DNA from 2 places in the Enterobacter sp. DVT3837 genome. Region 2 is predicted to be linked to the other one. Evidence: predicted binding sites of a transcription regulator. Region 2 holds the regulator's gene; the other holds the start of a gene.
What was found. The regulator LexA, encoded in region 2, represses DNA repair genes until DNA is damaged. The targets are predictions, from matches to a motif close to TNCTGTATGTACATACAGNA.
Positions count from the first base shown of each region.

Region 1 (3,423 bases), on a different contig from region 2:
TCATTGCCCAGGATTTCTCAATCCCCTGCCCGGCAAACCATATCTTCCCTTTGCCGGAATGATTGACGCTATCGATCATGTCCATCAGTGCCGCACTGTTGACGCGCAGACGGTTATCGTCAAACAAATTAAGCTGGGCGACACCCGTACTGAAAAAGTCCGCCAGCATCACCCCCGCTTTCATGTAGCGATACCCGTCAAGCCATATACGCCCCAGCGCCTCCGTGGCTGCACGGATGATATCGCGTGAGTCGTTGGTCGGCGTCATCAGGATGGTTGAAGCCTGATTGCCGTAATAAATTTCGTTGTCGGCATGAGGGCTAGTGCGCAAAAACACGCTGATAAAGCGGCAGTATTGATGCTCGCCGCGTAGTTTTTCTGCTGCACGTTCCGCGTAGGCGCAAATGGCCTGATGCATCTCTTCGTATTGCGTAATCCGGTGTCCAAACGAACGGCTACAGATAATTTGCTGCTTTGTGGGAGTAAACTCTTCCAGGTCAAGGCAGGGTTCACCGCGAAGCTCTCGCACCGTGCGCTCCAGTACCACGTTAAAATGTTTACGAATGACCCAGGATGAGGCATCCGCCAGCGCCAGTGCCGTGGAGATCCCCATCGCATTGAGTTTTTTCGTGATGCGCCGTCCAACGCCCCACACCTCGTCTACCGGTACATTCGCCAGCAGTTTGCGCTGCCGCTCGCGATCCGATAAATCCACCACGCCACCGGTACTCGACCACCGCTTGGCCGCATAGTTGGCCAGCTTCGCCAGCGTTTTTGTCGGGGCAATACCGACGCCAACCGTTAAGCCCGTATTTTTAAGTATCTGCGCACGCATCTGACGACCAAACGCTTCCAGCGACATGCAGTGGCTGACACCTGACACATTCACGAACGCTTCATCAATGGAATAGATCTCTATTGCCGGGGCAAGATCGGTCAGGGTTTGCATCACCCGGCTGCTGAGGTCGGCATAGAGTGCATAATTCGAACTAAAGACGTACACCCGGGAGGGGTAGCTCTTCTCTTTGAATTTGAAATACGGCTCACCCATTTTTATACCGAGCTGCTTTGCCTCCCGCGACAGTGAAATAATGCAGCCGTCGTTATTCGAAACTACCACGATAGGTTTCCCCTCCAGATCGGGACGGAACACCTTCTCGCAGGAGGCATAGAAACTATTCACATCAACCAGCGCGAACATGTTTATGCGTTTTGAGTGTGTGGGTAACAACCCCGAAGATTTGCAGCTCCTCTTCGGACTGAAAGGTGATCGGCTGATAGCGGACATTATGCGGCAGGAGTCTCAGGACCGGACGGGTCTGCAACTCTTTCACGGTAAATTCACCGGCGACCGACGCCACCACGATATCGCCATGTTCAGCATTTAACGAGCGATCAACCACCAGCAGATCGCCGTCGCCGATCCCGGCGCCAATCATCGAGTCTCCGCTCACCTTGACGAAATAGGTTGCACTCGGGTGTCTGACCGCCAGCCTGTTGAGATCGAGGCGATCCTCCACATAATCCTGCGCAGGGCTTGGGAAACCACAGGCAACACGCTCCAAAAATAAAGGTAATTCAATGTATTGCTTTGGATGATAAGAAAAGAGAGTGTTCATAAATGCCTTTCTCGCCACATACTGTATATAAATACAGTATTACGGATAATGCCCCAGGATCAAGGTCATTTCCGCAGACGATCCCAAACGCATTGAAGTTTGAGAGGATTTAATTCAGCAGCAGCTTCTGCAGGTTACTCCACCACCACTTTCACCTTCGGCTTCGACAACAAAATATGAATAAGCTCGGTAAACGGAACCGGTTTAAAAAAGTAGTACCCCTGCTGAAAGACGATGTTATTGCGATTGAGGTAGTCTAGCTGCGCCTTCGTCTCTACGCCTTCCGCTACAATGCTGATGGAGAGTTTACGCGCCAGATCCAGCACACAGTCGAGGATGCGGGTAGAGTCCGCATGCTCGTTCACCCGGCTGACGAAGCTATGGTCAATTTTGATATAATCAATATGCAGATCATGCAGATAAGAGAGTCCAGAATAGCCGGTACCAAAATCATCCAGTGCAATAGCGAACCCTTTTTCATGGAGCACATTCAGGGTCTGGACAAGGTTTTCATCAATATCCAGCGGTTCCCGCTCTGTCACTTCGATCACCAGGTTCAGATTTTTTCTGACGAAACTATCCTTGTACTTCAGGCACTCATCCAGGAAGGTCGGCATCGCAATGTGGGGGGCACTGAAATTCAACCCGACGTGAAACCCTTCCGGTAATTTCGTGGAAATCGCGTTCATCTGTGTCGTCACCTGCGCCATCAGGCTTTGCGTCAGAGGAACAATCAGCCCCGATTTTTCAGCAATGGGAATGAATGTAGCCGGAGAAATATAGCCCGCCTGCGGATGCTTCCATCTTGCCAGCACCTCCACGCCCCGCAACGTGCCTTCTCTGCCATTCACCACAGGCTGGTAAAACGGAACGATTTCCCCCCGGGCAATTGCGGTACGAAGTGACTCTTCAGGCAGGGTGTTTTTGTTCAGATACTTATGCAAAACGTAAGCGGCAGTACCGGAGATCAGCAGTAAAAACAGCATGATGCCTGCCCCGTGTTCGATCAGCCTTTGTACGCTAAACAGAGGAGGAAGATTATATCTGACGCTATAGGGGTAATTTCCCGACCGGGCCTGCCCGACCTGTGTTTCCTGGCGATGAGTGATGGTGAAATTGCCGGAAGCATCAAGAGCGTAACCGCCCACCACCAGTGCGTAATTAACATGCTCCAGGGGCGTACTCAGAGCGTCACGGATATGGCTATCGCTCACGCTGACCATAATTCGATTGGTGGCAAAGTGGGTCTGAAATAACAAAACAGGTCGTCCGTTTACCGTATCGCTCGCCGGCGTGAGCAGTAATTCTGAAAAAGGTATATCATTAATATTTAATAATAAAATACGATTCCCCGGCAGAGATGAACACCAGGGTTGCCCCTTTTTCAGAATAACGATGGTTCTGAGATGGGGTTGCAGAGCGGCCTCCGTACCAAGCTGATACTGCCCATCTGCATCACATCCCTTCGCAATAATTTCCGTCGCGGTTCTGGCTGCAACCCGTGCTTCATCAAGAATGGCATTGATATTGTTAACGGCGTATCTGGCTCCCGACGAGCTATCAACCCGAGCTGAATACCAGAGCTGTATATTGAGGATAAAAACGCCAGCAATAAAAATAGCCACTGCTGTTATGACAGGAATAAAGACATTGCGCATTGCCGTCTCAACTGTACTTAGCATTATCAGTACAAAGAGCATGGTCGACAACATTAAAAAAAACCACTGAAAAAAGAGACAAATCTCAGGGTGTTGCAAACAAAAACCCGGAATTTTTCCGGGCTTTGCTTATATCAGGTTTAGTC
Region 1 is NZ_JBWDLA010000002.1:1,062,176-1,065,598, forward strand. Features, by position in the region: gene umuC (translesion error-prone DNA polymerase V subunit UmuC) at 1-1,201, opposite strand, end outside; gene umuD (translesion error-prone DNA polymerase V autoproteolytic subunit) at 1,185-1,619, opposite strand; gene AC0XWG_RS20020 (EAL domain-containing protein) at 1,754-3,277, opposite strand; gene AC0XWG_RS20025 (aldo/keto reductase family oxidoreductase) at 3,418-3,423, opposite strand, start outside.
Region 1: the regulator LexA is predicted to act here: its motif matches at 1,639-1,658, upstream of umuD (translesion error-prone DNA polymerase V autoproteolytic subunit).

Region 2 (3,423 bases):
CTCGTAAGAGAAGTTCGCTGCAATCTCTTCCATCAGTGCAATGGCGTTCTGCTGGGCTTTCTCATGTGAAATCTTCTTGCTGCGCGCTTCGTCTTCGACGGCACGGGCAATCGCTTTGGAGGCCAACAGCTTGTTGAACAGATCCTGACGCGCCGGGAGACGCGGCCCAACGGCAGCGAGGCGCTGACGGGCGAAGTGCATTCGCGCTACGCGCGCCAGTTTTTGCGCGATGATCTTGTCGGTGCCATGCTCGTCCGCCATTCGACGCAGCGAAACGGAAGGGGAGAAACGCACAAAGCTGTCGCGTCCCAGCCAGGAGACTGCGAAGAACTTCTGGATGCCGTTAAGCATGCGCAGCGGTGGATTCTCTTCACCTTTTTCACGACCCGGGCGACGACCAAACATCACCGATACTGGCACCATCTGCACATCCAGATCAGGATTGCTGCGGTGCAGGTCGAGATAGTCATGGAACAGCTTGATGGACTCTTCTTTTGGCGTGTAATAGGTAAACACGCGCGGTCCACCGTGAATGAACACGTAGCGCGGCAGCAGAGTACCGTCAACTTCTAGCGGTTCAAGCGGGTCAGGTAAGTCATGCGCCAGGCACTGGGCGCGAAGCGTCAGTAAGTCTGCCTTCGAGTTATAAGGCAAAACGTACATAATGGGGCGCGACGTATCGAGCCCCAATTCCAGCGCGGGTTCTGCTGGGATAGACTTGCTTTTTACCAGGATGCTTAATGGTAAATTAAGTAATTTGTAGTAAATTCGTGGCCAGCCGGACATAAACGATGTAAAGCCTCTGGTTAATAATGCAATTGCGGCGCAAGGATAACAGAAAGCGCGCAAAATTTCTGTTGTTACCCGTCATACTTCAGGCGGCAGCGAAACGCGCTGCCACTATAGTTACTGACGCTATTTCCAATAAAAGGTTCTTTTAATGGCCAATAATACCACTGGGTTAACCCGAATCATCAAAGCCGCCGGCTATTCCTGGAAAGGTTTCCGTGCCGCGTGGATCAATGAAGCCGCCTTTCGCCAGGAGGGCGTCGCCGCTATCATCGCGGTGATTATCGCCTGCTTCCTTGATATTGATGCAATAACACGCGTTCTTCTGATCGGCTCCGTACTGTTGGTGATGATAGTGGAAATTCTCAATAGCGCTATTGAGGCCGTTGTTGACCGGATTGGTTCAGATTTCCACGAGCTCTCTGGCCGGGCAAAAGACATGGGTTCCGCTGCCGTGTTGCTGGCGATTATTACTGCGGTCATTACATGGGTCACGCTGCTTTGGTCACATTTCCGATGAGCCTCGAGGAATAATTAAGTCCCTGGTTTTTTGTGCAGTTTTTGGTTCCAAAATCGCCTTTGACTGTATATACTCACAGCATAACTGTATATACACCCAGGGGGCGGAATGAAAGCGTTAACGACCAGGCAGCAAGAGGTGTTTGATCTCATCCGGGATCATATCGGCCAGACGGGTATGCCACCCACGCGTGCGGAAATCGCTCAGCGTCTGGGCTTCCGTTCTCCGAATGCTGCCGAAGAACACCTGAAAGCGCTGGCGCGTAAGGGCGTGATTGAGATTGTTTCGGGCGCGTCACGCGGTATCCGCCTGCTGGTGGAAGAAGAGACGGGCATTCCGCTGGTGGGGCGTGTTGCTGCCGGTGAGCCTTTACTGGCACAGCAGCATATTGAAGGCCACTACCAGGTCGATCCGGGGATGTTTAAACCGAGCGCTGATTTCCTGCTGCGCGTAAGCGGCATGTCGATGAAAGACATCGGTATTCTTGACGGTGATCTGCTTGCGGTTCACAAAACGCAGGATGTGCGAAACGGCCAGGTTGTGGTCGCGCGTATTGATGACGAAGTGACCGTTAAGCGTCTGAAAAAACAGGGTAATACCGTACAGCTGCTGCCTGAAAACAGCGAATTCTCCCCGATTGTGGTGGATCTTCGCGAACAGAACTTCTCTATCGAAGGGCTGGCAGTAGGGGTGATTCGCAACGGCGAATGGCTGTAATCTCTTCCTGACAGGCTACGGCGTTGCTGTAGCCTGCTTCCTTTACCTCTCCCGGTATTTTTCATGTCACTGCTGACGGCATCAGATAAGGCATTGTGGCGTCTTGCACTGCCGATGATTTTCTCCAATATTACCGTGCCCTTGCTGGGTCTGGTCGATACTGCTGTTATTGGTCATCTGGATTCACCTGTTTATCTTGGCGGCGTGGCGATTGGCGCGACGGCAACCAGCTTCCTGTTTATGCTGCTGCTCTTTTTGCGCATGAGTACTACCGGGCTCACGGCACAGGCGTATGGTGCCAGAGATCCTCTGCGTCTGGCCCGCGCGCTGGTGCAGCCGCTCATTCTTGCGCTTGGTGCGGGAGTATTAATCGTTGTATTGCGCTCGCCCCTGATTGACCTCGCGCTTCACATCGTTGGCGGTAACGAGGCAGTGCTGGAGCAGGCGAGACGTTTCCTGGAAATTCGCTGGCTCAGTGCGCCGGCATCACTGGCTAACCTGGTTCTGCTGGGGTGGTTACTGGGCGTGCAGTATGCCCGCGCGCCCGTCATTTTGCTGGTGGTGGGAAACCTTCTCAACATTGTGCTTGATGTCTGGCTGGTAATGGGTCTGCATATGAACGTGCAGGGGGCTGCACTGGCGACGGCAATTGCCGAATACGGGACTTTTATCATCGGTCTGTGGATGGTCTGGCGCGTGCTGGCGATGCGCGGGATCTCTCTTGCGCTACTCAAAACCGCATGGCGCGGCAATATCCGTAAGCTGCTGGCACTCAACCGCGACATCATGCTGCGCTCACTTCTCCTTCAGCTCTGTTTTGGCGCGCTGACGGTTTTCGGGGCTCGGCTGGGGCCAGACATCGTCGCGGTCAATGCCGTATTGATGACGCTACTGACCTTTACCGCCTACGCGCTGGACGGTTTTGCCTATGCTGTGGAAGCACATTCCGGGCAGGCGTACGGTGCGCGCGAAAGCGGGCAGCTTCAGGATGTCTGGCGGGCAGCCTGTCGTCAGTCAGGGCTGGTGGCACTGGCATTTGCGCTGGTTTATGCCGTTTTTGGCGAGCAGATCATTGCATTACTCACCTCACTTCCCACACTGCGTGAACTGGCGAGCCACTATCTCATCTGGCAGGTGATCTTACCGGTGGTCGGTGTCTGGTGTTATCTGCTGGACGGCATGTTCATTGGGGCTACGCGCGGAGCCGAAATGCGTAACAGTATGGCGGTGGCAGCAGCAGGGTTTGGTCTGACGCTGCTGACGCTTCCCTGGCTTGGCAATCACGGTTTGTGGCTGGCGTTGGCCGTTTTCCTCTCGTTGCGGGGCCTGTCTCTGGCCTTTATCTGGCGCCGTCACTGGCGAAATAATACCTGGTTTCCTTCCCATCACGATATATC
Region 2 is NZ_JBWDLA010000001.1:1,108,177-1,111,599, reverse strand. Features, by position in the region: gene plsB (glycerol-3-phosphate 1-O-acyltransferase PlsB) at 1-786, opposite strand, end outside; gene AC0XWG_RS05440 (diacylglycerol kinase) at 941-1,309, shown strand; gene lexA (transcriptional repressor LexA) at 1,418-2,026, shown strand; gene dinF (MATE family efflux transporter DinF) at 2,090-3,423, shown strand, end outside.